Regions from separate parts of the Pseudomonas sp. LBUM1648 genome, predicted to be linked through region 2. Evidence: predicted binding sites of a transcription regulator. Region 2 holds the regulator's gene; each other region holds the start of a gene.
The links. The regulator FliA, encoded in region 2, starts transcription of late flagellar genes. The targets are predictions, from matches to a motif close to CTAAAGTTTNNNNNNNNNNNGCCGNTAA.
Positions count from the first base shown of each region.

Region 1: ACA043_RS24560 (methyl-accepting chemotaxis protein) is a predicted target of FliA. The motif match lies at 3,622-3,649, and genes of this name have one in related genera.
Region 3: ACA043_RS23515 (flagellar protein MotY) is a predicted target of FliA. The motif match lies at 6,632-6,659, and genes of this name have one in related genera.

Region 1 covers NZ_CP166808.1:5,431,558-5,440,975, reverse strand. The annotation lists gene ACA043_RS24580 (1-acyl-sn-glycerol-3-phosphate acyltransferase) at 1-69, opposite strand, end outside; gene ACA043_RS24575 (CPXCG motif-containing cysteine-rich protein) at 211-393, shown strand; gene ACA043_RS24570 (putative signal transducing protein) at 403-663, shown strand; gene ACA043_RS24565 (SOS response-associated peptidase) at 700-1,323, shown strand; gene ACA043_RS24560 (methyl-accepting chemotaxis protein) at 1,445-3,586, opposite strand; gene ACA043_RS24555 (M48 family metallopeptidase) at 3,848-4,666, shown strand; gene ACA043_RS24550 (TMEM165/GDT1 family protein) at 4,861-5,445, opposite strand; yybP-ykoY riboswitch at 5,534-5,658, opposite strand; gene ACA043_RS24545 (methyltransferase) at 5,709-6,707, opposite strand; gene ACA043_RS24540 (2-hydroxyacid dehydrogenase) at 6,740-7,705, opposite strand; gene ACA043_RS24535 (LysE family translocator) at 7,797-8,426, shown strand; gene ACA043_RS24530 (fatty acid--CoA ligase) at 8,572-9,418, shown strand, end outside.
Region 2 covers NZ_CP166808.1:1,785,645-1,795,062, reverse strand. The annotation lists gene motD (flagellar motor protein MotD) at 1-41, opposite strand, end outside; gene ACA043_RS08210 (flagellar motor protein) at 54-794, opposite strand; gene ACA043_RS08205 (protein-glutamate methylesterase/protein-glutamine glutaminase) at 794-1,930, opposite strand; gene ACA043_RS08200 (chemotaxis protein CheA) at 1,980-4,247, opposite strand; gene ACA043_RS08195 (protein phosphatase CheZ) at 4,302-5,090, opposite strand; gene ACA043_RS08190 (chemotaxis response regulator CheY) at 5,108-5,479, opposite strand; gene fliA (RNA polymerase sigma factor FliA) at 5,646-6,386, opposite strand; gene fleN (flagellar synthesis regulator FleN) at 6,383-7,213, opposite strand; gene flhF (flagellar biosynthesis GTPase FlhF) at 7,330-8,670, opposite strand; gene flhA (flagellar biosynthesis protein FlhA) at 8,682-9,418, opposite strand, start outside.
Region 3 covers NZ_CP166808.1:5,188,006-5,197,423, reverse strand. The annotation lists gene plzR (PlzR type 4 pili assembly inhibitor) at 1-175, shown strand, start outside; gene ACA043_RS23550 (molybdopterin oxidoreductase family protein) at 311-2,416, shown strand; gene grxD (Grx4 family monothiol glutaredoxin) at 2,514-2,855, shown strand; gene bfr (bacterioferritin) at 2,962-3,435, opposite strand; gene ACA043_RS23535 (bacterioferritin-associated ferredoxin) at 3,636-3,854, opposite strand; gene ACA043_RS23530 (peroxiredoxin) at 4,169-4,771, shown strand; gene rnt (ribonuclease T) at 4,845-5,522, opposite strand; gene pyrC (dihydroorotase) at 5,519-6,565, opposite strand; gene ACA043_RS23515 (flagellar protein MotY) at 6,726-7,634, shown strand; gene ACA043_RS23510 (argininosuccinate synthase) at 7,764-8,981, shown strand; gene ACA043_RS23505 (hypothetical protein) at 9,114-9,418, opposite strand, start outside.

The DNA.
Region 1 (9,418 bases), 2.9 Mb from region 2:
GAGCAGTCTTGCCAGTACCGCAGGTACTTCGCTGTCGTCGTAAGGTCGGATGGCATCGAATTCGCCCATCATGCTCTCTTGTTGGAAACGGCTAGGGTAAGTAAAGGTTTTGATCGAAAACCAACGGGGCACGGTCTGAAAAGTAGCCAGACAAAAATAGCCCTGCAAATAGACCGGCGATTATACGCACAAGTCACCTGGGAGACCGCGATGCTGGAAACCGAGCATTATGAATGTCCATATTGTGGGGAAAGGTGCGAAGCGGTTCTGGATTTGTCCGGAGGAGATCAGAAGTACACCGAGGACTGCCCGGTATGCTGTAAACCGATCATATTCAAGCTGCAAACTGACGGTATTGAATGGATGCTCGATGTACTTAGCGAAAACGAATGAGGGGCGCCCATGCAGCGAATCTACGAGCCGGAAAACCTGATGGAAGGCGAGATGCTCAAGGGCATGCTTGCCAGCGAAGGCATCGAGGCGCACCTGATGGGGCGGGATCTGCTCGGCGGCACGGGCGAGTTGCCGATCTTTGGCCTGTTGGGGCTGTCGGTCGACAATGATAAGGCCGAATACGCCCTTGAGCTGATCACCGCGTACAATGCCGCGCTGCCGCTACCCGGCGATGAACCGGAGAGCTTCCCCGGTACGTTGGTCTGTTAGGCTGACGTTCGTTTTATTTGTGAGTCGTGTTGCCCCATGTGCGGACGTTATGCCCTGTTTCGCTGGAACCGCGACTTCGCGGCGCTGCCAGGTTTTCCTGCCGATCAACTGGCGCAGTGGAACATTTCCCCCAACGATTCGGTGTTGATGCTGCGTGCCGGTGAAGATGGCGAACGCACTCTGGCCCGTGCGCGCTGGGGGCTGACGCCGCCGTGGCTGACCGATCTGTCGCGTACCCCGGCCCACGCCCGGGCGGAAACGGTGGCCGAGCAGCCGATGTTTCGTGAAGCCTTGCGTCTGCGTCGTTGCCTGCTGCCGGCCAACGGTTTTTATGAATGGCGCGGGACCCAGCGCAAGCGCCCGTACTGGCTGACGCCGGGTGAGGGCTCTTCGCTGTTTTTTGCAGCGATCTGGGAAGCGTATCCGGTGCAGGAGCAGGTGTGGCTGAGCACGGCGGTGATCACTCAGTCAGCGGCCAGTCAGCGACGACCGTTGATTCTGGATGAGGCGGGGCAGGCGGCCTGGCTCGATCCCGAGACGCCGTTGCATACCTTGCAGGCGCTGCTGGCCAGTGAACCCGCCGCGTTGCGCGAGCGGGTGTTGGCGAATCTGGTGAATGATCCGAAGCTGAATGGACCGGAGTGTTTGACTCCGGGGTGACGAGTTGACGGGGTGTCATTGCCGGCCCCTTCGCGAGCAGGCTCGCTCCCACCGTTGAAATGCATTCCAAAGGTGGGAGCGAGCCTGCTCGCGAAAAGGTTCGAAGAACCTTCCGACGTCCTTAAACCTTGAACTGGTTGATCAACCGTCGCTGCTGCTCCGCCAATTTGGTCAGGTCGGCGCTCGCCGAACTCGATTCATCCGCGCCGCCCGCCACTTCATTGGCCACTTGCCCGATATTGATCACGTTGCGGTTGATGTCATCGGCGACCGCACTCTGCTCCTCGGCCGCACTGGCAATCTGCGTGTTCATGTCATTGATCACCGATACCGCCTGAGTAATCGTCTCCAGCGCCTCGGCCGCTTTTGCCGCGTGCTGCACGCTTTCGTCGGTGCGATTCTGGCTGTCTTCCATGACCCGCACCACGTCGCGGGTGCCTTGTTGCAGTTGCTGAATCATGGACTGGATTTCTTCGGTGGCTTTCTGGGTCTTCTGCGCCAGATTGCGCACTTCGTCCGCGACCACGGCAAAGCCACGACCCTGTTCCCCGGCGCGCGCCGCCTCGATGGCCGCGTTAAGCGCCAACAGGTTGGTTTGCTCGGCAATCCCGCGAATCGCGGTAAGGATCGCGTTGATGTTTTCGCTGTCCTTGGCCAGTGTTTGCACTACATCCACAGCCTTGCCGATTTCCACAGCTAGCACGCCAATCGAATTCGAAGTATCACGGACGATCTGCATGCCCTGGCTGGCGGCCTGATCGGCATGGCTGGCAGCTTGCGCAGCCTGGGTCGCATTGCGCGCGACGTCCTGCGCGGTAGCCGTCATTTCGTGCACGGCAGTGGCGACCTGCTCGATCTCGGCCATTTGTTTCTGTATGCCGATGTTGGTGCGAATCGCGATGTCGGCCGTGTGTTCGGAAGAATCACTGACGCTCTGCACCGACGTCACCACTTGCGTGATCATCGCCTGCAACTTGCTCAGGAAAGTGTTGAAGCCCTTGGCGATCGAGCCCAGTTCATCGCTGCGATCACTGCTCAAACGACGCGTCAGATCACCTTCGCCCTGAGCGATGTCATCCAGCATGGCGACCATTTGCTTCAGCGGTCGGGCGATGCCGTGGCCCACCAGCCAGATCACCAGCAGGCCGATGCCGGCAATGATCAGGCCGACCATGGCCATGCCGAAGGTGTCGGATTTGCGCTGGGCGTCGAGGTCGGCCTGCAGTTTCTGCAAGTCGGCCATCACCGCGTCGAGCGGCAGTTGCAGCATCAGCGTCCAGCGTGCGTCGGTCTGGCCGATGCCGAACGGCAGGTACAGTTCGATCCGACCCTTGTCCTTGTCGACGGAGTAGGTGACTTCGCCGCGCTTGAGATTGGCCATGTTGGCGATCTGCTCGGCGTCGAGAATGTCGCTGACCTTCTCGCCGAATTTGCTCGGGTCCTTGGTGTAGGCAACGATCCGCCCGTTGCTGCCGACCAGGGCCATTTGCCCGGCGCCGCTGTACAGCTTCTGGTTCGCAGCGAGGAGCATTTCCTGAATGAAGTTCACCGACAGGTCGGCGCCAACGATGCCCTGGAACGCGTTGTTGAGCATGATCGGTTCAATAAACGAGGCGAGCATGACGATCTTGTCGCCGACCTTGTAGGGCGCCGGATCGATCACGCAGGATTTTTTGCTTTCTTTCGAGCACAGGTAGTACTCGCTGGCACGCACGCCGGTGGACAGGACTTTCTGGTCGTCGACGTCCACCAGTTTGTCCAGGCCCAGGGTGCCGTCGTCATTGCGGAACCACCATGGCAGGAAGCGCCCGTTGGCCGAATCGATACCGACTACGCTAGTGCCGACGTAGGCTGCGTCATTGTGGTCCAGAGCGTTTTTTTCCCAGCCGATGTAAGTACCCAGAATCTTCGGGTTCTTTTCGACGTTTTCCTTGATCAGGCTGATCAGTTGCTCACGGCTGACGGTTAGTCGCGGCTGGCCATCGGCACCCGGCGCGCCGAGCAGGGCATTGACCCGCACCAGCCCTCCGGCAATCAACAACGGCGCTTCGAGTTCGCGCTGGATCTGGCTGACCTGGGTCTGCGCCAGCGAAGTCAGGCGCTGTTCGATGACTTGCTCGAACTGTGCCTGAGTGCGCTGCTGCACCATCTCTTGGGTGCGGGCGCCGGAGAACAGCGCATATAACACCAGCGCGGCGACCACGCTGAGAACGATGGCGCCGGCCAGAGCGGCGACGGAAAATTGGATCGACTTGAACTTCATGGGAGCTCCGCACGCAAGAGGACGTCTGCGCTGTTGTATCGGCAGCGGGCAATGAGCCATGAGTGGTGCAAGGCGTGATCAGGCGGGGATGTCGCAAATGGATCGGTATGCGACGTAGTTGCCGGGGCTTGCCGGTCGCTGTGAATTTTTACGACAGCGCGGGTGGGAAACTTCTGAAAGTCGGTGCAACACGTCCGTTGTATCTGGCGCCGATACAATTACCCGCCTACGATACGCGACAGGTTTTCAGGGAGCTTTTTAATGAACAAGACATTGGTTGTAAGTGCACTGAGCGCAGCGCTGTTGCTGGCCGGTTGTCAGTCGGTCAACACCACCAGCGGCGGCGCCGTGGGCGTGGAGCGCAAGCAGTACATGTTCAGCATGCTGTCCTCGCAAGAGGTCGACCAGATGTATGCCCAGTCGTATCAGAAGACCGTCGGCGAAGCATCGAGCAAAGGCGTGCTGGACAAGACCAGCCCGGAAGCCAAGCGGGTTCAGGCCATTGCCAACCGCCTGATCGCCCAGGCGCCGAACTTCCGTCCGGATGCCGCTCAGTGGAAATGGGAAGTCAATCTGATCAAGAGCGATGAGCTCAACGCCAACTGCGGCCCTGGCGGTAAGATCATTTTCTACACCGGGCTGATCGACAGCCTGAAACTGACCGACGATGAAATCGCCGCAGTCATGGGCCATGAAATCGCCCACGCCTTGCGCGAGCATGGTCGTGAAGCGATGTCCAAGGCATACGGTATGGAGATGGCCAAGCAGGGTGCGGGTGCTTTGTTTGGCTTGGGTCAGGACAGCCTGGCGCTGGCCGACACCGTGGCCAACTACGGCATGACCTTGCCTAACAGCCGTGCCAACGAAAACGAAGCCGACCTGATCGGGCTGGAACTGGCCGCCCGTGCCGGATACAACCCGAACGCGGCGATCACCCTGTGGAACAAGATGAGCAAGGCCTCGGAAGGTTCGCCACCGGAGTTCATGAGCACTCACCCGGCGTCGACCAGCCGTATTGCTTCGTTGCAGGCGGCGATTCCGAAAGTCATGCCGCTGTACGAGAAAGCACCGAAGTCCTGAGACTGCCGCAGTTTCTGTGGTTGATTGGATTTCATTGTGGCGAGGGGATTTATCCCCGATGGGGTGCGCAGCGCCCCCAAAACCCGCTGTCTCAGAATGTCAGACATGCCGCATGTAAAGGTTTTGGGGCTGCTTTGCAGCCCATCGGGGATAAATCCCCTCACCACAGGTCAGTGTCAGATCAGGAGGCCGGTTTAAACCCAGCCACTGCTCTGCATCGCCTTGTACACCGCAACGATCGCCAGAATCAGGAATGCCGAAGCCGCCAGGCGACGAATCAGGGTCAGCGGCAGTTTGTCCGCGGCAAAGTTACCCGCCAATACCACCGGCACGTTGGCAATCAACATGCCCAGGGTGGTGCCGATAATCACTAGCCACAACTCAGGATACTGCGCGGCCAGCATGACGGTAGCCACCTGAGTCTTGTCGCCCATTTCCGCCAGGAAAAACGCGATCAGCGTGGTCAGGAATGGCCCGAATTTGCGCGCAGTGCTCGCTTCATCGTCATCCATCTTGTCCGGGACCAGTGTCCACAGCGCTGTGGCAGCGAAGCTCGCGGCGAGAATCCAGTGCAGCACCGAATCCGAGAAGAAACTGCCGAACCAGGCACCGACCGCGCCGGCTGCTGCGTGGTTGGCCAGGGTCGCGGCGACAATCCCGGCAATGATCGGCCAGGGTTTGCGGAAGCGAGCGGCGAGAATCAGCGCGAGCAGTTGCGTCTTGTCGCCGATTTCGGCCAAGGCAACGATTGCGGTGGGAACGAGTAACGAGTCCAGCATCAGGATTTTCCTAAGGGGCGGGTCGACACGGCTATGACACGTACAGCCTTCCCGCCCCGGGTAAGGTGTGCGTGTCATAGGTCTTGTCAAACCCTGCGATCCGTCTGGTGCGGACGCTTGGGTCGCATACGCCATGATCTGAGGATCAAGTATGTTGACGTATGCCGGACGAGCTTGGCGCTCGTGGGAGACTACTCCCCTAGGACGGAGCGGATTCTGCCTAGGCAAATCCGATAGAGCAAGCCTCTTTTTGAAAAGAAACTTCAGCCGCGTTTGGCCCGGTAAATCCGGAAGCCATTGCCTTCGGCCTTGATCGCACAGACCCCAAGATGCTCTTCGATCAGTGGTTGATACTTCAGGAAACTGTTCGCGACCAAGCGTAGTTCGCCGCCGTTTTTCAGATGTTTGGCCGCTTTTCGCAGCAAGTTCTCGGTAGCGAAATAGTCGGTATGCACGCCGACATGGAACGGGGGATTGCTCAGAATGGCGCTCAAACCCATGGGCGCCGCATCGATTCCGTCGCCGGTCAGCACGTCGGCTTCCAGACCGTTGGCCGCCAATGTCAGACGGCTGCTGGCGGCGGCAAACGCATCGACGTCGAGCAATGTCACCTGATTGTGCGGATAGCGACGTTTGACCGCAGCACCCAACACACCCGCGCCACAACCGAAGTCGAGCAAATGGCCGCTTGGCAGTTTATCCAGATGCTCCAGGAGCAAGGCACTGCCGCGATCCAGTCGACCGTGGCTGAACACGCCCGGCAGGCTGATGACTTTCAACGGGCCTTCGGCCAGCGGCAATTCATAGGTTTGCGCCAGACTTTCCAGCGATTTGGCTTCAGGGGCATTGGCGACCGTCACTTGCCACAGTTGGCAGTGACGTGCGCTGTCGAGTTTACGGGGCTTGCCGAACGGGTTGAGCTGTTTTGACGCGCCTTCGATGCCGCTGCGTTTTTCCCCGACCAGAAACACTTCACGACCGGCCAGACGTGCGGCCACGGCGTTGAGGATGTAATCGGTCAGGTCCTTGGATTTGGGCAGAAACACCACGGCGCTATCGAACTCGCGCTCGGGAATGTTTACGCCAAAATGGCTGCGGCCTTCGAAGCGAGCGTCGAGCGCGGCTTGGTCGCCGGCGTGCCAGCACCAGCCAAAGGCGTTGGGCAGGCGCCCGAGCAAATCGTCGGCAGGCAACCCGGCCAACAACAGTGAACCCTGAAATAACTCGGCCTGACGAAGCAGTACTTCACTGCGCGGATCCATAACTGCTCCTCAAAAAAAAGTGCAGCAGTTTATCAACTGACGACCCGCAGCGCCTTACCGCTGAAGAACGCCTGAGCGTTTTCGGTTAATTGGCCAACGATGCGCTGTCGCGCCTCGCGACTGCCCCAGGCGTTGTGCGGCGTGACGATCAGGCGCGGGATATCGGCGGCCAGCAATGGATTGCCTTGGCTCGGTGGCTCGATACTCAGCACATCAGTAGCAGCGCCGCCGAGATGACCGGCGCGCAAGGCATCGGCCAGGGCCTGTTCGTCGATCAGTCCGCCACGGGCCGTATTGACTACGAACGCGCCGGGCTTCATTGACGCCAGTTCGCGGGCGCCGATGAAGTGGCGGGTGTGCTCGTTGAGCGGGCAGTGCAGGGTGAGGGCGTCGATCTGTGGCAACAGTTCATCCAGCGGCAGGCGATCCGGCCGGGCAGGGCGCCCCGGAATCTGCCCGAGCAAAACGCGCATGCCGAAGGCTTCAGCCAACCGTGCGACGGCGCCGCCGAGTTCGCCATGCCCGAGCAGGCCAAGGGTTTTGCCTTCCAGTTCAACAATCGGGTAGTCGAGCAGACAGAACTGTTTCGCCTGCTGCCAGCGACCTTCAGCGACGGCTTTCTGGTAATCGGACAGGCGGGTAGCGAGGTTGAGCAACAGCATGATCGTGTGTTGCGCCACCGACGGGGTGCCGTAGCCCTGGCAGTTACATACGGTGATGCCTTGGGCGCTGGCGGCTGCGAGATCGACGTTGTTGGTGCCGGTGGCGGTGATCAGGATCAGTTTCAGATCCGGGTTGGCGGCCATGGCGGCGGCGTCGATCTTGATCTTGTTGGTGATCGCAACTGTTGCGCCCTGCAAGCGTTCGGCCACTTGTTCCGGCAGGGTCTGGGCGAACAGTTGCAGGTCGCTGAAGCAGGTGCGCAACGGGCTGAGGTCGAGATCGCCAAGATCCAGCGAAGGGTGATCGAGGAATACGGCGCGGCGCGGGTTCGTCATCAACTGTACCTTTTGTGCGTTGTACGGAAGGCGTAATCTGCCGAGCCTACCAGATGAAACAAAACGTTACGCTTGGCCGAAAGGAGCCCCCATGTACTGGACCGAGTTCTTGACCGTTGCATTGATCCACCTGCTGGCCGTCGCCAGCCCCGGCCCGGACTTTGCCGTGGTGGTGCGCGAGAGCGTGACCCATGGTCGCCGCGCGGGCACATGGACGGCACTGGGTGTCGGCACGGCGATTTTCCTGCATGTGGGTTATTCGCTACTCGGCATCGGCCTGATCGTGTCGCAGTCGATTGTCCTGTTCAACGCCTTGAAATGGGCGGCTGCCGCATACCTCGTGTATATCGGCTTCAAGGCCTTGCGCGCGCAACCGGCAAAAACCGTCACCGACGATTTGCACAAGGAAGCGGGTGTTCGCACAGCGCGTGGTGCCTTCACCTCGGGTTTCGTGACCAATGGTCTGAACCCGAAAGCCACGCTGTTTTTCCTGTCGCTGTTCACCGTGGTGATCAATCCGCACACGCCGCTATCGGTGCAGGCCGGTTACGGCGTTTATCTGGCTGTCGCGACGGCCGTCTGGTTCTGCCTGGTGGCGATGCTGTTCAGCCAACAACGCGTACGCGCCGGTTTCGCCCGCATGGGCCACTGGTTCGACCGCACCATGGGTGCGGTATTGATCGCTCTCGGCGTGAAAATCGCGTTTACCGAGATGCATTGAGCGATAGAAAAGCGGCAAATGCTGGCGCAAAGCTAGCATTTGTACGGCTGTGCAAATCATTCCTTCGGCTGATTTGACTGGCGTATAAGCGATCTAGAGTACAAAACTCTTCGCCTAACACCGTGCAGTCAGAAAAGGGATTCTTATGTTGCAGACTCGCGTCATTCCCCCGGCCGATGGGGCTTACCAGTATCCATTGCTGATTAAACGGCTGTTGATGTCCGGCGCCCGTTACGAGAAAACCCGCGAGATCATCTACCGTGACCAGTTGCGCTACAGCTATCCGACCCTGATCGAGCGTGTCGCAAGGCTGGCCAACGTGCTGACGGCTGCCGGAGTCAAGGCCGGTGACACCGTGGCGGTGATGGACTGGGACAGCCATCGTTACCTGGAATGCATGTTTGCCATTCCGATGATCGGCGCGGTGATCCACACCATCAATGTGCGTCTGTCGCCGGAACAGATTCTCTACACCATGAACCACGCCGAGGACCGCTTTGTGCTGGTCAACAGCGAGTTCGTCGGTTTGTACCAGGCCATCGCGCCGCACCTGACCACGGTCGACAAAACCCTGCTGCTGACCGACCTGCCGGAAAAAACCGCCGATCTGCCAAATCTGGTCGGCGAGTACGAACAACTGCTGGCCGCCGCGAGCCCGCAGTACGATTTCCAGGATTTCGACGAAAACTCGGTCGCCACCACGTTCTATACGACCGGCACCACCGGCAACCCGAAAGGCGTGTACTTCACCCATCGGCAACTGGTGCTGCACACCATGGGCGTGTCGACGATCATGGGCTCGATCGACAGCGTGCGCCTGCTCGGCACCAACGACGTGTACATGCCGATCACGCCGATGTTTCACGTGCACGCCTGGGGCCTGCCTTACGTGGCGACCATGCTTGGGCTCAAGCAGGTTTACCCGGGACGTTACGACCCGGAGTTTCTGGTGGAGCTGTGGCGTAAGGAGAAGGTCACGTTCTCCCACTGCG
Region 2 (9,418 bases):
TCGTGGTTGACGTGTTCTTCCTGATGTCTGCGACGAGCCATGAGGTTATTCCCTTAGTCCATGAAGCCTTGCAGCTTCAACTCGATGGAGCGTGGGTTTTCACCTTCGGCGATCGACAGAATGCCTTCCAACAACATTTCGCGATAACGCGACTGCCGCAACGCGATTGACTTCAACTTGGCCGCCACCGGTAGCAGGATCAGGTTGGCACTGGCCACGCCATAAATGGTCGCGACGAATGCCACGGCGATGCCGCTACCCAGTTGCGTCGGGTCGGCAAGGTTGCCCATCACGTGGATCAGGCCCATCACCGCGCCGATGATGCCGATGGTCGGCGCGTAGCCGCCCATGCTTTCAAAGACCTTGGCCGCTTCGATGTCGCGGGCTTCCTGGGTGTAGAAATCCACTTCAAGGATGCTGCGGATCGCTTCCGGCTCGGCGCCGTCGACCAGCAGTTGCAGACCTTTGCGCGAGTAGCTGTCGGGTTCGGCATCGGCCACCCCTTCCAGACCCAGCAGGCCTTCCTTGCGTGCGGTAAGACTCCAGTTGACCACGCGGTCGATGCCGCCGGCCAGATCCACACGCGGCGGAAAGAAGATCCAGGCGAGGATCTGCATGGCGCGTTTGAACGCGCTCATCGGTGATTGCAACAGCGCAGCACCGATGGTGCCGCCCACTACGATCAGCGCCGCCGGGCCGTTGGCCAGCGCACCGAGGTGACCACCTTCAAGGTAGTTGCCGCCGATGATGGCGACGAACGCCATGATGATGCCGATAAGGCTTAGAACATCCATCAGATACAGGCCTCGACGATGTGCTTGCCGATATCGTCCAGACCGTACACCGCATCAGCGAGGTCGGCTTTGACGATGGCCATCGGCATGCCATAGATCACGCAACTGGCTTCGTCCTGCGCCCACACCGAGCTACCGCCCTGTTTGAGCAGACGCGCGCCTTCGCGGCCGTCGGCGCCCATGCCGGTCAGTACGACCGCCAGAACTTTGTCACCGTAGGATTTCGCGGCGGAACCGAAAGTAATGTCCACGCACGGCTTGTAGTTCAGACGCTCATCGCCCGGGAGGATTTTCACCGCACCACGGCCGTCGATCATCATCTGCTTGCCACCCGGAGCGAGCAGCGCCAGGCCCGGACGCAGGATGTCGCCATCCTCGGCTTCCTTGACGCTGATACGGCAGAGCTTGTCCAGACGCTCGGCGAAAGCCTTGGTGAACGCCGCTGGCATGTGCTGGATCAGCACGATCGGTGCCGGGAAGTTCGCCGGCAACTGAGTCAATACTCGTTGCAGCGCAACCGGGCCGCCAGTCGACGTGCCGATGGCAACCAGTTTGTAGGCCTTGCGTTTCGGTGCCGGCGACGAAGCGCTGGCAGCCGATGCGCGAGCAGGAACAGGCGCGGGTGCCGGACGTGCCGGAGCAGCAGTGCTGTGGCTGCTGTAACTCGACGCAGCCGGAGCTGCCGCAGGTGCAGGCGCTGCGGTCGGGGCTGGCGCGCTGTAAGCGCTGAAACGACGGTTACTGCGCGAGATGCTGTGAACCTTCTCGCACAGTAGTTGCTTGACCTTCTCCGGGTTACGGGAGATGTCTTCGAAATTCTTCGGCAGGAAATCCACCGCGCCGGCGTCCAGCGCATCCAGGGTTACCCGGGCGCCTTCGTGGGTCAGCGAGGAGAACATCAACACCGGGGTCGGGCAGCGCTGCATGATGTGCCGCACTGCCGTGATGCCGTCCATCATTGGCATCTCGTAGTCCATGGTGATCACGTCCGGCTTGAGGGCCATGGCCTGATCGATCGCCTCTTTACCGTTGGTTGCCGTGCCGACAACCTGGATGCTCGGATCCGCTGAAAGAATTTCCGAGACGCGGCGGCGGAAAAAACCCGAATCGTCCACCACCAGGACTTTGACTGCCATAAACACTCCATTAGGTGCAGCGGGGCATCGTCGCCCCGCCGCCCCGGATTCAAATACGCCGTGCGGCGTAACGCTTGAGCATGCTTGGAACATCGAGAATCAGTGCAATGCGGCCGTCACCGGTGATGGTGGCGCCGGACATGCCCGGAGTCCCTTGCAGCATTTTGCCCAATGGCTTGATGACCACTTCTTCCTGGCCAACCAGTTGATCGACGACGAAGCCGATCCGCTGCGTGCCCACCGAAAGGATCACCACATGGCCCTCGCGCTGCTCTTCGTGAGCGGCGGAGCTGACCAGCCAGCGCTTGAGGTAGAACAATGGCAATGCCTTGTCCCGCACGATCACCACTTCCTGACCGTCCACGACGTTGGTGGTCGACAGATCGAGGTGGAAGATTTCGTTGACGTTGACCAGCGGGAACGCGAACGCCTGATTGCCGAGCATCACCATCAGGGTTGGCATGATCGCCAAGGTCAGCGGCACCTTGATGACGATCTTCGAGCCCTGGCCCTTGGTCGAGTAGATGTTGATCGAACCGTTGAGCTGGGAAATCTTGGTCTTCACCACGTCCATGCCGACACCGCGGCCGGACACGTCGGAGATCTCGGTCTTGGTCGAGAAGCCCGGAGCGAAAATCAGGTTGTAGCACTCGGTGTCGCTCAGGCGATCGGCCGCGTCCTTGTCCATCACGCCGCGTTTTACCGCGATCGCACGCAGGACGTTCGGGTCCATGCCTTTGCCGTCATCGGAGATCGACAGCAGGATGTGGTCGCCTTCCTGTTCGGCTGCCAGTACCACGCGACCGCCACGGGCCTTGCCCGACGCTTCACGTTCTTCCGGCGACTCGATACCGTGGTCGACGGCGTTGCGCACCAAGTGGACCAGCGGGTCGGCCAGAGCCTCGACAAGGTTTTTGTCGAGGTCGGTTTCTTCGCCGACCAATTCCAGGTTGATCTCTTTCTTGAGCTGACGCGCGAGGTCGCGAACCAGACGCGGGAAGCGCCCGAAGACCTTCTTGATCGGCTGCATCCGCGTCTTCATCACCGCGGTCTGCAAGTCAGCCGTGACCACGTCGAGGTTCGACACGGCCTTTTGCATGGCTTCGTCGCCGCTGTTGAGACCCAGGCGCACCAGACGGTTACGCACCAGCACCAACTCGCCGACCATGTTCATGATTTCGTCGAGACGTGCAGTGTCGACCCGCACGGTGGTCTCGGCTTCGCTCGCCGGTTTTTCCGGTGGCGGTGCAGCCGGAGCACGGGCCGGAGCCGGTGCAGCAGCGGCAGCCGGTTTTGGCGCTTCAGCTTTTGGCTCAGGCTTGGCGGCAGGTTTCGGTGCAGCAGCGACCGGTGCCTTCGCGGCAGGCGTGGCGACTGTCGAAGCGGAGCCTGCAGCAGCGGCGCCAACTTCAGTGAACTTGCCTTTGCCGTGCAATTCGTCGAGCAGCGATTCGAACTCGTGATCGCTGATCAGATCACTGCCGGCAGCGGCAGCCACCGGAGCGGCAGGCGCAGCAGGTGCCGAAGCAATTGCCGACTCCAGCGCTTCAACAGCGAAGTTGCCTTTGCCGTGCAACTGATCGAGCAGTGCTTCGAATTCGTCGTCGGTGATGTCCGAACTGTCGCCCGCCGCAGGTGCCGCAGGTTTGGCCGCTGCTGGCGTGACCGCGTCGGCTGCAAACTGACCTTTGCCGTGCAGTTGATCGAGCAACGACTCGAACTCGGCATCGGTGATTTCATCGCTGGCTGCCGCATCGGCAGTTTGCGCAGGTGCAGCAGCGGCCGGGGCCTCGGCTTCGGCCTTGACGGCGTTCAGCGAGTCCAGCAGCTGTTCAAATTCGTTATCGGTGATGTCGCCAGAATCGCCCTCGACGACCAGTTCCTCGATCATCTCGGCCACTGGCGAAGCCGGGGCTTCATCCGCCGTTTGCGGCTCGGCCAGACGTGCCAGTGCAGCCAGCAGTTGCGGAGTCGCAGCGGTGATCGGGGCACGTTCACGGACTTCGCTGAACATGCTGTTCACTGCGTCCAGTGCTTCGAGGACAACGTCCATCAGTTCTGCATCAACGCGACGCTCACCCTTGCGCAGGATGTCGAACACGTTTTCGGCGATGTGACAGCACTCCACCAGCTCGTTGAGCTGAAGGAAGCCGGCGCCCCCTTTTACAGTGTGAAAACCGCGAAAAATTGCGTTGAGCAGATCTGCGTCATCCGGACGGCTTTCCAGCTCGACCAGTTGTTCGGACAGTTGCTCAAGAATCTCGCCGGCCTCAACCAGGAAATCCTGAAGGATCTCTTCATCGGCGCCGAAGCTCATTAATGGGGTGCTCCTACAGGTCTAAAAACCCAAAAAACCTAAAATTCAAAAACTCTAGAATCCAAGGCTGGATAACAAATCGTCCACATCGTCCTGACCGGACACAACGTCTTCTCGTTTATCGGCATGAATCTGCGGACCTTCACCCTGCGAGAGATGTTTTTGTGGATCTTTTTCTGCAAGCATCGCCGCACGGTCATGTTCGATGCCCGCAAAGCGGTCCACCTGACTGGCCATGAGGACGAGTTTGAGCAAATTGCTTTCGACTTCGGTGACCAGTTGGGTCACACGCTTGATCACTTGACCGGTAAGGTCCTGATAATCCTGAGCCAGCAGGATGTCGTTCAGATTGCTCGACACCGCACGGTTGTCCGTGCTGCTGCGCGACAGAAAACCGTCGACCCGGCGCGCCAGTTCGCGGAACTCTTCAGCCCCGACTTCACGACGCATGAAACGACCCCAATCGGTGCTCAAGGCCTGGGCTTCTTCAGCCAGACCATTGACCACCGGCGTGGCGCTTTCCACCAGATCCATGGTGCGGTTGGCCGCGGCTTCTGTCAGCTTGACCACATAGCCCAGGCGTTCGGTGGCGTCGGTGATTTGCGACACTTCCTCGGCCTGCGGCATGTGCGGATCGATCTGGAAGTTGACGATCGCACTGTGCAGTTCGCGTGTGAGCTTGCCCACTTCCTGATACAGGCCGCGGTCACGGGTCTGATTGAGCTCATGGATCAGTTGCACAGCGTCGCCGAACCTGCCTTTTTCAAGGCTCTCGACCAGTTCGACCGCGTGTTTTTTCAGGGTCGATTCGAAATCGCCCTGTGAAGATTCGTTATGCTCCATAGCTCCCCCGCGCGTCATCAGCCGATGCGTTCGAAAATCTTCTCGATTTTGTCTTTCAACGCCTGAGCCGTGAAAGGTTTGACCACGTAGCCGTTCACACCGGCCTGAGCGGCCTCGATGATTTGCTCGCGCTTGGCTTCAGCGGTCACCATCAGCACTGGCAGGTGCTTGAGTTTTTCATCGGCACGCACGTGACGCAGCAGATCGATACCGGTCATGCCCGGCATGTTCCAGTCCGTTACCAGAAAGTCGATGCTGCCGCTGTTGAGTACCGGAATGGCGGTGACGCCATCGTCGGCCTCTACGGTGTTGGTGAACCCAAGATCCCGCAGCAGGTTCTTGATGATCCGCCGCATCGTTGAGAAGTCATCAACGATGAGGATTTTCATGTCTTTGTTCAATTCGACCTCCAAGCAGTCTTAAACGCGCCCAGCACCTGGACGCGCCACTTCAATCAATCGGCGCAGCACTCGAAGACTGTCTGGAGCACAACAGAGCAAGACCGGTGCCGTTTATCACCGCACCAGCCTCGTTCGCAGTGTCCCCACACTGCCTTCAGCGCGCTCGCCACTCCCCCAAACGCCCCCGCAAACGGGCCGCGCACTGGCTGTGTAACTGGCTGACCCGCGATTCACTGACGCCAAGGACTTCACCGATCTCCTTGAGGTTCAGCTCTTCGTCGTAGTACAGCGCCAACACCAGTCGCTCACGCTCCGGCAAATTGGCAATCGCGTCCGCCAGCGCTGCCTGGAAGCGTTCATCTTCCAGATCGCGTGACGGCTCAAGATGAGCACTGGCGCCATCCTCGTGCAGCCCTTCGTGTTCGCCGTCCTGCAACAGGTCGTCGAAACTGAACAAGCGGCTGCCCAGGGTGTCATTCAAAATCCCGTAGTAATCGTCGAGACTCAATTGGAGTTCGGCCGCAACCTCGTGATCTTTAGCATCACGGCCGGTTTTAGCTTCAATTGCACGAATCGCGTCACTGACCATACGGGTGTTGCGGTGAACCGAGCGTGGCGCCCAGTCCCCTTTGCGCACTTCGTCGAGCATCGCGCCGCGGATTCGAATGCCCGCGTACGTTTCGAAACTGGCGCCTTTGCTGGCGTCATATTTGGTCGAGACTTCGAGCAGACCGATCATCCCGGCCTGGATCAGATCCTCGACCTGCACACTCGCCGGCAATCGCGCCAGCAGGTGATAGGCAATGCGTTTTACCAGTGGCGCGTAACGCTCGATCAATTCGTACTGCGCGTCACGTGCCGACTTCTTGTAGTAATTCATACCGCTGGCGGTCATAGCACAGGCCCTGCCGTTTGCTGCACGAGGCGTTCGACGAAAAACTCAAGGTGGCCGCGCGGGTTGGCAGGCAGCGGCCAGGTGTCGACCTTCTGGGCGATCGCCTTGAACGCCAGCGCGCACTTGGAGCGCGGGAAGGCTTCATAGACCGCACGCTGCTTCTGCACCGCCTTGCGCACGCTTTCGTCGTAAGGCACGGCGCCGACGTATTGTAGGGCCACGTCAAGAAAACGATCCGTGACCTTGGTCAATTTGGCGAACAGGTTGCGACCTTCTTGCGGGCTCTGGGCCATGTTGGCCAGGACGCGGAAGCGGTTCATGCCGTAATCGCGATTGAGCAACTTGATCAGGGCGTAAGCGTCAGTGATCGAGGTCGGCTCGTCGCAGACCACCAGCAACACTTCTTGCGCGGCGCGAACAAAACTGACTACCGAGTCACCAATACCCGCAGCGGTGTCTATCACCAAAACGTCGAGATTGTCGCCGATGTCACTGAAGGCCTGAATCAGACCGGCATGTTGCGCCGGGCTGAGGTGAACCATGCTCTGGGTGCCGGACGCAGCGGGCACGATGCGGATCCCGCCCGGGCCTTGCAACAAAACGTCGCGCAGCTCGCAGCGGCCTTCGATCACGTCGGCCAGCGTGCGTTTGGGCGTCAGGCCCAGCAGAACGTCGACGTTCGCCAGCCCCAGATCGGCGTCCAGCAGCATGACCCGACGGCCAAGCTCTGCCAGCGCCAGAGACAAGTTCACTGACACGTTAGTCTTGCCGACGCCACCTTTGCCGCCGGTCACCGCGATCACCTGTACGGGATGCATGCTGCCCATGTTATTTCTTTACCTTGTCTTGCATAGACGGAGGCCACATTACTGGCTGCGCGTTCACAACCGGAACAATGCGTGGCAGACCATCGATGTAGGTACAAAAACTGTTCATGAATACCTCAGCCTACCTGCTTGGTCGGGCTGTGATAGATATCAGCGAACATGTCAGCCATGGCTTCTTCGCTGGGTTCTTCCTGCATTTGCACGCTGACGGCGCGGCTGACCAGTTGATGACGGCGCGGCAGATGCAAATCATCCGGAATCCGTGGGCCATCGGTCAGGTACGCGACCGGCAATTCATGACTGATCGCCAGGCTCAACACTTCGCCAAGGCTGGCCGTTTCATCCAGTTTAGTCAGGATGCACCCGGCGAGCCCGCAACGCTTGTAACTGTGATAAGCGGCGGTTAGAACCTGTTTCTGGCTGGTGGTTGCCAAGACCAGATAATTTTTTGAACGAATGCCACGACCGGCCAGGCTTTCGAGCTGCATGCGCAGTGCCGGATCGCTGGCTTGCAGGCCGGCGGTATCGATCAGCACCACGCGTTTGCGCAGCAGCGGATCCAGCGCCTGGACCAGCGACTGGCCCGGATCGACGTGGGTTACCGGCACGTTGAGAATCCGGCCCAGGGTCTTCAGTTGTTCCTGAGCGCCGATGCGGAAGCTGTCCATGCTCACCAGCGCGACGTTCTGCGCGCCGTATTTGAGCACATAGCGCGCAGCAAGCTTGGCCAGCGTGGTGGTCTTGCCCATGCCGGCAGGGCCGACCATCGCAATCACACCGCCCTCTTCCAGCGGCTCGACTTCCGGTACGGCAATCATCCGCGCCAGGTGCGCCAGCAACATGCGCCAGGCCTGACGAGGTTCTTCGATATCAGTGATCATCGCCAGCAAGTCGCGCGACAACGGGCCGGACAGACCGATCCGTTGCAGACGGCGATACAGGTTGGCTTGCGCCGGGCGGCTGCCTTGCAGCTGATTCCAGGCCAGGGTGCCGAGCTGGACTTCCATCAGCTCGCGCAGGCTGTTCAATTCAAAACGCATCGAATCCAGTGCACGCGGATCAACACCGCCAGACGATTGCGCAGGTGCCGGGGCTGGACGCGCTGGCGCAGCGTAAGTCGGCTCGCTCAACGGTTCGGCGGCAGTCAGCGGCAGGCCAGCGGTCAACGGCAGCCCGGCAAAGATCTGGCGATTGCTATTGCCGTCGGCTTCGCCACGCAGGCTCAGTTCGGCTTGTGCAGTGACGATACGCGACTGGGTCTTGCGCAATTCATCCTCAAGTTCCATGTTCGGAACCCGTGGCGCCAGCGCCGACAGTTTGTAATCCAGCGCCGCCGTCAGCTCGACGCCGCCGGCAATGCGGCGGTTGCCAATGATGGCGGCATCAGCGCCCAGCTCATCACGAACCAGCTTCATGGCCTGACGCATATCGGCGGCGAAAAAACGCTTAACTTGCATAAACCACTACCTCAGCCGTTGGGCCCTACTGTCGCAACGATCGTCACTTGCTTGTTGTCCGGGATTTCCTGGTAGGCCAGCACGTGCAGCCCCGGAACTGCGAGGCGACCGAAGCGCGAAAGCATCGCGCGAATCGGGCCTGCTACCAACAGGATCACCGGCTGACCTTGCATTTCCTGACGCTGCGCCGCTTCGATGAGCGACCGTTGCAGCTTCTCGGCCATGCTTGGCTCCAGCAGAACGCCCTCTTCCGAGCCTTGTCCTGCCTTCTGCAGACTATTGAGCAATATTTGTTCCAACCTTGGTTCCAATGTGATCACAGGCAGCTCGGACTCAGTGCCTACAATGCTTTGGACGATGGCACGCGATACGCCGACCCGCACGGCGGCCACCAGCGCGGCGGTATCTTGACTCTTCGCGGCGTTGTTAGCGATAGCTTCGGCAATGCTGCGGATATCGCGTACCGGCACGTGTTCGGCCAGCAGCGCCTGCAACACTTTGAGCAGTTGCGACAGCGAGACCACACCCGGCACCAGCTCTTCGGCCAGTTTCGGCGAGCTTTTGGCCAGCAATTGCATGAGTTGCTGCACTTCCTCGTGGCCGATCAGCTCACTGGAATGCTTGTACAAAATCTGGTTCAAGTGGGTCGCGACCACAGTGCTCGCATCAACCACGGTGTAACCGAGGGATTGCGCCTGCGCCCGTTGGCTGATTTCGATCCACACCGCTTCCAGACCGAAAGCCGGAT
Region 3 (9,418 bases), 3.1 Mb from region 2:
CGTGGTCAAAGCTGCCAGCCGGCAGATGATCGACCGCATGGCGACCATCAGCGCCGGGCTAGACGAACACTGGCGTCTGATCGGCGAACTCACCGGCGTACACGTCGCCCACGAGCAGATCGAAACCATTCAGGAAATCCAGTTGCAGGCGCCGCCGCAACTGCCGTCCAACTGATCGCGGCGGGCTATCGGCTCGCCTGATAGCCGTCGATTCACAAGACGAACGTCGCTGGCGCCCCACCGACGTAGGGGCCATAGTTTTGTTCCCGCAGGCATCATTACCTGCCCCAGAACAAAACAGAGACTGGCCATGACCAAGACTCTCCATCACCGTGCCTGCCACCTGTGTGAAGCCATTTGCGGCCTGACCATCGAGACCACCGAAACTGATGGCGCTGTCGCGATCACCTCGATCAAGGGCGATGCTCTCGACACCTTCAGCCGTGGCCACATCTGCCCCAAGGCCGTGGCCCTGCAAGACATTCAGAATGATCCTGATCGCCTGCGCCAGCCGATGCGCCGGGTCGGCAGTGAATGGCTGCCGATCGAGTGGGACGAGGCGTTCGCGCTGGTGGCCGAGCGGCTGGCGGCGATTCAGGAACGGCATGGGCAAAACGCGGTGGCGGTCTATCAAGGCAACCCGAGTGTGCATAACTATGGGCTGATGACTCACAGCAACTATTTCCTCGGTCTGCTGAAGACGCGCAATCGTTATTCCGCGACGTCGGTCGATCAATTGCCGCATCACCTCAGCAGCTACTTGATGTACGGCCATGGCTTGCTGTTGCCGATCCCGGACATCGATCACACCGACTTCATGCTGATCCTCGGTGGTAATCCGTTGGCGTCCAACGGCAGCATCATGACTGTGCCTGACGTGGAGAAACGCCTGAAAGCGATTCAGGCGCGCGGCGGCAAAGTGGTGGTGGTCGACCCACGGCGCAGCGAGACAGCCGCGATCGCCGATCAGCATCTGTTCGTGCGCCCGGGCGGCGATGCGGCGCTGCTGTTTGGCTTGCTCAACACGTTGTTTGATGAAGGCCTGACCCGCGACAGTCATTTGCCAGTCGATGGGCTGGACGAAGTCCGCGCCGCCGTGGCGACGTTCACCGCCGAAGCCATGAGTCCGTTGTGCGCCGTTCCCGCCGAACAGATTCGCCAACTGGCCCGCGACTTTGCTGCCGCACCAAGCGCGGTGTGCTACGGGCGGATGGGCGTATCGACTCAGGCGTTCGGCACCTTGTGTCACTGGGTGGTGCAGTTGATCAACCTGGTGACCGGTAACCTGGATCGCGTCGGCGGTGCGCTGTGCACCGAGCCTGCTGTTGATCTGGTGGCGTCGACCTCGGGCGGGCATTTCAACAAATGGCAAAGCCGTGTTTCCGGGCGCCCCGAGTACGGCGGCGAACTGCCGGTGTCGGCACTGGCTGAAGAGATGCTCACCGAAGGCGAGGGGCAGATCCGCGCGCTGATCACCGTTGCAGGCAACCCGGTGTTGTCGACGCCCAACGGCCGACAATTGGAGCAAGCGCTGGACGGTCTGGAGTTCATGGTCAGCATCGACCTGTACATCAACGAAACCACCCGTTATGCCGACCTGATCCTGCCGTCCACTTCTGCGCTGGAGAACGATCACTACGACACCACGTTCAACCTGTTCGCGGTGCGCAACGTTAGTCGTTTCAACCGCGCGATCCTCGCCAAGCCTGAGGGCGCGCTGCATGACTGGGAGATCTTTGTCGGGTTGGCCAGGGCCTTTGCCGAGCAAACCGGCAAGGAGCTCAAACCAACGATGCCGCCGGCGAAGATGATCGACATGGGGCTGCGCATGGGCCTCTATGGCGATGCTTCAGAGCATAAGCTGTCGCTGGCGACGCTGTTCGATCATCCCCATGGCGTTGATCTGGGCGCGTTGAAACCGAATCTGGCGAAGCGTCTGAAAACGCCTGATCAGCGGGTGCAAGCAGCGCCGCCGGAGATCCTCGCGGATCTCGCACGCTTCGCCGCATTGCAGGCGCCGGCCGCCGATGAGCTGTTAATGATTGGCCGCCGCCATGTGCGCAGCAATAATTCGTGGATGCACAATTACCATCGTCTGGTGAAGGGCAAGCCGCGTCATCAGTTGCTGATGCATCCGGATGATCTCGCCAGCCGTGGGCTCAATGACGGTCAGTTGGTGCGGGTCAGTTCGCGGGTCGGGCAGATCGAAGTGGAAGTGCTCGGCAGTCTGGACATGATGAGGGGCGTGGTCAGCCTGCCGCACGGTTGGGGCCATGCGCGCCCTGGTGTGCAGATGGCGATTGCCAGCGGTCAGCCGGGTTCGAGTGCCAACGACCTGACGGATGAATGCCAGCTCGACGAGTTGTCCGGTAATGCCGCGCTCAATGGCGTGCCGGTGACAGTGGCGGCGGCTTGAACATGTCTGTCGGGGAGACCGAGCATGGCGCTCGGGATTCCGTTACAATGCGCCACCGTGCCGACCCATGAGTCGGAAAGTTCAGCCGAGGTGCTCCATGGATATCATCGAAACGATTAAAGAGCAGATTGCCAACAACACCATTCTGCTTTACATGAAAGGCTCGCCGAATGCCCCACAGTGTGGCTTTTCCGCGAAAGCTGCGCAGGCTGTGATGGCATGTGGCGAAAAGTTTGCGTACGTGGACATCCTGCAGAACCCGGAAATCCGCGCCAACCTGCCAAAGTACGCCAACTGGCCGACTTTCCCGCAACTGTGGGTGGGTGGTGAGCTGGTCGGCGGCAGCGACATCATGACCGAGATGTCTGCAGACGGTTCGCTGCAAACCACCATCAAGGCTGCTGTCGAAGCGGCTGCTGCGAACAAGTCCGAAGCCTGATTGGCTTCTGTGGGTTTCAGCAAATGCTGAAACCCGGGCAATAAAAAGCCCCGCGCCTCGAAAGAGGGCGGGGCTTTTTAGTGTCGCAAGTTTAGCGGGCGCTAACTTACTCTTCGCCCATCTGCGATTGCAGATAGTTCTCAAGACCGACTTTGTCGATCAGGCCCAGTTGGGTTTCCAGCCAGTCGATATGTTCTTCTTCGGATTCGAGAATGTCTTCGAGCAGTTCACGGCTACCGAAGTCGCCAACGGTCTCGCAATGCGCGATGGCGGCTTTAAGGTCGGCGTGGCCGGTCTTCTCGATACGCAGGTCGCACTCCAGCATTTCTTTGGTGTGTTCACCGATGTGCAGCTTGCCCAGATCCTGCACGTTCGGCAGGCCTTCGAGGAACAGGATGCGCTTGATCAGCTTGTCCGCGTGCTTCATCTCGTCGATGGATTCTTTGTACTCGTGCTTGCCCAGCTTGTTCAGGCCCCAATCTTCGTACATGCGCGCATGCAGGAAGTACTGATTGATCGCGACCAGCTCATTGGCAAGGATCTTGTTGAGATGCTGGATGACTGTAATGTCGCCTTTCATGATCGGAGTCCTGCCCTGTAATAGCTGTATATAAGGCGGAGTTTGAGCTGCACGTTTATAAGTGTCAAACCTAAGTTATTGAATAATAAATGAAAATAAATCTGAATAAGAATGTTTGTGTTCCGCGTCTAGAGCCTAACCGATTGATTTGCGGGCATAAAAAAACCGGACATAAGTCCGGTTCTTTGAAATATGGGTAATTACGCAGCAGTAAATTCTACTGGATAGGGGATCGCAGCCTGGGCGGTTTGCAGCTTCGTCAAGGTTTCGCGAACCACTTCCTTGGCCAGGCAGGCACATTTGCCGCATTGGCTGGCGACGCCGGTAGCTTGGCGCACTTCTTTGTAGCTGCAGCAACCTTCATAGATCGCATCGCGGATTTGACCGTCGGTGACGCCAGTGCAGAGACAAACATACATAAGTGAGAACCGTCGCTGGTTGTGACTCAATTGCGATGGATCTTAATGTTAACGAGAATGATTGTCAAAGTGCTTTCGGAAGGCTTTTGCCGGGATTAGCGAGTGACTGACGAGCGGTAGTGACTGGCCATCTGCCTGGCCCTGTAAATGCAACGCCGTTATCCGCCTGCTTTAAAAAACCGTTAAGGACAGGCCAAAAACGCAGTGTATGATGGTCGGCCCTTGCGAAGGGGGTTCGTGTCACAGGGCTGTCGCCTCAGGGTGGCAGGCTGGCCCGGACCCTGAACTTCAAGTTTTTACACCAGGAGATATCAATGAGCGTACTCGTAGGCAAACAAGCCCCTGACTTCACCGTCCCGGCCGTACTCGGCAATGGCGAGATCGTTGACAGCTTCACCCTGTCCTCGGCCATCAAAGGCAAATACGGCCTGGTGTTCTTCTACCCACTGGACTTCACCTTCGTCTGCCCGTCCGAGCTGATCGCTCTGGACAACCGCATGGCTGACTTCAAAGCACGCAACGTTGAAGTGATCGCTGTGTCGATCGACTCGCACTTCACCCACAACGCCTGGCGCAACACTCCAGTGAACAATGGCGGCATCGGTCAGGTGAAATACACCATGGCTGCCGACATGAAGCACGAAATCGCCAAGGCCTACGACGTTGAATCCGAAGGCGGCGTGGCTTTCCGTGGCGCGTTCCTGATCGACGACAAGGGCGTTGTCCGCTCGCAGATCATCAACGACCTGCCGCTGGGCCGTAACATGGAAGAGCTGATCCGTCTGGTCGACGCTCTGCAATTCCACGAAGAGCACGGCGAAGTCTGCCCTGCCAACTGGAAGAAAGGCGACAAAGGCATGAACGCTTCGCCAGAAGGCGTTGCTGCATACCTGACCGAGAACGCTGCTGCCCTGTAAGGCATCAACGTCGAGGTACAAAAAAACCGGCCCACGTGGCCGGTTTTTTCATGCGCGGTTGAAACGGCGACTATCAGTCGTCGAAGTCTTCCCAGCCGCCCATCTGTTTCCAGCGGTTGACGATGCCGCAGAACAGCTCAGCGGTTTTCTCGGTGTCGTAACGCGCCGAGTGCGCCTCGCGACCGTCGAAATCGATGTCCGCTGCCTGACAGGCTTTTGCGAGAACGGTTTGACCGTAAGCCAGACCGGCCAGTGTCGCGGTGTCGAAACTGGAGAACGGGTGGAACGGGTTGCGCTTCATGTCCAGTCGCGCGACGGCGGCGTTCAGGAAGCCCAGGTCGAAACTGCTGTTGTGGCCGACCAGAATCGCGCGTTTGCAGCCGTTGGCTTTCAGCGCCTTGCGGATGCCACGGAAGATGTCGGTCAGCGCCGTTTCTTCGCTGACCGCCATGCGCAGCGGGTGATCAAGTTTGATCCCGGTGAACTCCAGCGCCGCTGCTTCAATGTTGGCGCCTTCGAAAGGCTCAACGCGGAAGAAGTAGGTGTGATCCGGATATACAAAACCCTTTTCATCCATGGCGATGGTGGTCGCGGCAATCTCCAGCAATGCATCGGTGGCCGAGTTGAAGCCACCGGTTTCTACGTCGACGACAACCGGCAGGTACCCGCGAAAACGCGCTGCCATCGGATGACGGGAACCGCCGCCGCCACCTTGACCTTCCAGTTCGTCGTCGAAATGGTCTTCACTCACGCGTGTTCCTCCAGCAGGCGCCAGCGCAGTTTTTCACCGGCGCGCAGCGGGATAACGGTCAGCTCGCCAAATGGCAGGCTGGTTGGGGCGGTCCATTCTTCGCGAACCAGGGTGATGCGATCGGTGTTGGCCGGCAAACCGTAGAAACGCGGACCATTGAGGCTGGCGAACGCTTCGAGCTTGTCCAGTGCATTACGCTGTTCGAACGCTTCGGCATACAACTCGATGGCGGCGTACGCGGTGTAGCAGCCGGCGCAGCCGCAAGCGGCTTCCTTGGCGTGCTGGGCGTGGGGGGCCGAATCGGTGCCGAGGAAGAACTTCGCGCTACCGCTGGTGGCGGCGTCGAGCAGGGCTTCCTGGTGCGTGTTGCGCTTGAGAATCGGCAGGCAGTAGAAGTGCGGCCGAATCCCGCCAACCAGCATGTGATTGCGGTTGTAGAGCAGGTGATGCGCAGTGATGGTTGCGCCGACGTTGGCCGATGCCTCGTTGACGAACTGCACGGCGTCGCCGGTGGTGATGTGTTCGAACACCACTTTCAGCGTCGGGAAACGCTCGACCACGCGGCGCATGTGCTCATCGATGAAGATCTTTTCGCGGTCGAAGACATCGACATCGCCACGAGTGACTTCACCGTGAATCAGCAGCGGCATGCCGACTTCGGCCATGGCTTCCAGCGCCGGGAAAATCTTGTCGATGCTGGTCACCCCGGAATCGGAGTTGGTCGTGGCGCCAGCCGGATACAACTTGGCGGCGTGTACGAAACCGCTGGCCTTGGCTTCACGAATTTCTTCGGGTTGGGTGCGGTCGGTGAGGTACAGCACCATCAACGGCTCGAAACGACTGCCGGCCGGGCGGGCAGCGAGAATCCGCTGGCGATAGCCGTCGGCTTCAGCGGCGTTGCGCACCGGAGGTACCAGGTTGGGCATGATGATGGCGCGACCAAAAGTGCGCGCAACATCGGCAACGGTATTGGTCAACACGGCACCATCGCGAAGATGAATGTGCCAGTCGTCGGGACGCAGCAGGGTCAGGCGGTCGGACATGAGGGGATTCCAGGCGGGTCAAACTGAGGCGAATGCTACCGGAAAAGACTCTTGCAGGCACTCGCTATCAAGTTTTGCGGGAAGCTTCCGATATCCCGTAGGTATGCCGTAAACATAGTGTGAATCGGTCTTTGTGTTTCAGAAGCCAATGGAGCCTCCCGTGCGCCAGCGTTATTTAGCCTTGCTCAGTGTGTTTGCCAGCCTTCCCGCGATGGCGCTCACCTACCAGACTCGCCTGGAGAACATTGAGTGGACGGTCGCCGGCGACAAGTTCGAATGCCGCCTGACACAACCGATCACCGACTTCGGCTCGGGTGAATTCGTGCGCAAGGCCGGTGAGCAGGCGATATTCCGTCTGAACGCCTACAACGCCATGTTGGGCGGCGGGTCGGCGACGTTGCTCGCGGCCGCAGCACCATGGCAACCGGGCCGTGGTGACATCAATCTGGGCAGCGTCAAGCTCGGTAGCGGCAATGTCCTGTTTAACAGCTCGCAGTCTCAGGCTGGCGGTCTGATCAGTGGCCTGCTGGACGGTCGCAGTCCTGTCGTGCGCCGTGCTTCGGGTGATGGCCGAGTGTCGGAAGTGCGTTTATTGCCGGTCAAGTTCAGCAAGGCGTTTAACGACTACCAGACCTGTGTGGCGAAATTGCTGCCGCAGAATTTCGACCAGATCAAGCAGTCGCAGATCGGCTTCCCCGGGGAAGGCGTAGACCTCGACACCGCCGCCAAAGCCAAGCTGCAAGTTATGCTCGAATTCATGAAGGCCGATCCTACGGTCAATCACATCGAGCTCGACGGCCATTCCGACAACAGCGGAAATCGCCTGACCAACCGTGAGTTGTCGCGCCGCCGGGCGCTGGCGGTGGTCGACTTTTTCAAGGCCAATGGGATTCAGGAATCGCAGATCACCGTGCGTTTCCACGGCGAGCAATATCCTATTGTGCCGAACACCAATGCGGCCAATCGTGCGAAAAACCGTCGGGTCAATGTCAAACTGGCGCGAGTGGCGCCAACCACCGCTCCGGCGCCGCAAGCGAGCACTCCGGCCAACACCGCAGCGACTTCCTGACCCGCCAGTCATCGTCGCGCTCTCGACAGATTCTGTCGCTTTGTCGTCTTAAGCTGTCGCGCCTCTGTAAATTATCGCGTTTGGGCGGTAGACTCCTCGGCTTTCCGTAGAACCCCGTGGAGTGATGGCATGGCGGACGTAAACAAGGTCGTTCTGGCGTATTCCGGCGGCCTGGACACTTCGGTGATCCTCAAGTGGCTGCAGGATACTTATAACTGTGAAGTGGTGACCTTCACCGCTGACCTGGGTCAGGGCGAAGAGGTCGAGCCGGCCCGCGCCAAGGCTCAGGCCATGGGCGTCAAAGAAATCTACATCGACGACCTGCGCGAAGAATTCGTGCGTGACTTCGTGTTCCCGATGTTCCGCGCCAACACCGTTTACGAAGGCGAGTACCTGCTGGGTACCTCCATCGCACGTCCGCTGATCGCCAAGCGTCTGATCGAAATCGCCAACGAAACCGGCGCTGACGCCATTTCCCATGGCGCCACCGGCAAGGGCAACGACCAGGTACGTTTCGAGCTGGGTGCCTACGCGCTCAAACCAGGCGTGAAAGTGATTGCGCCATGGCGTGAGTGGGACCTGCTGTCCCGCGAGAAGCTGATGGACTACGCCGAGAAGCACGCGATCCCGATCGAGCGCCACGGCAAGAAGAAATCCCCGTACTCGATGGACGCCAACCTGCTGCACATCTCCTATGAAGGCGGCGTGCTGGAAGATACCTGGACCGAGCACGAAGAAGACATGTGGCGCTGGACCGTCTCCCCGGAGAACGCGCCTGACAAGCCGCAATACCTGGAACTGACCTACCGCAACGGCGACATCGTTGCACTGGACGGTGTCGAAATGACCCCGGCCACCGTGCTGGCGACGTTGAACAAGATTGGTGGCGAGCACGGCATTGGCCGTCTGGACATCGTCGAGAACCGTTATGTCGGCATGAAGTCCCGTGGCTGCTACGAAACCCCGGGCGGCACCATCATGCTGCGCGCTCACCGCGCCATCGAATCGATCACTCTGGACCGTGAAGTCGCTCACCTCAAAGACGAGCTGATGCCAAAGTACGCCAGCCTGATCTACACCGGCTACTGGTGGAGCCCTGAGCGTCTGATGCTGCAACAGATGATCGACGCTTCGCAGGTCAACGTGAATGGCGTTGTTCGTTTGAAGCTGTACAAGGGCAATGTGATCGTCACCGGCCGCAAGTCCGACGATTCGCTGTTCGACGCCAACATCGCGACCTTCGAAGAAGACGGCGGTGCCTACAACCAGGCCGACGCGGCGGGCTTCATCAAGCTCAACGCCCTGCGCATGCGTATTGCTGCCAACAAGGGCCGCAAGCTGTTCTGATTTTTACAGACTGACGCGCCAATGAAAGGGCGGCCTTGTCTTCGAGACAAGGCCGCCCTTTTTTTAAATTCTTTGTCTGGCTCTTATCGAACGTTTTTCCGCTGCATCTGCTTCTCGGCAATGCTTCTTTCTTCAGGCCCGCGCCAACAGCGTTACCCCTTGTGAGCACAGGTTGTAAACCACGCAGAGTGTGGTTCCTGAGCCTTTCTTCGCGTGCTTGATGTGCAGCAACACATTTTCCGTCAGCGAAACGTCCGACACGTGATTGGAAAGAAACACGATCACACGGGTGGCTTTTTTGTCGGTGCGTTGGATTTTTTCCACAATCGTGGCGAACTCTCTCGATGCATCAATATCCCGTGCATCGATGATGTGCAGGTTGCTTACGGAAGCGGACAACTGAATATTGTATTGAAGCGTCCGGTGTGACTTCGTAA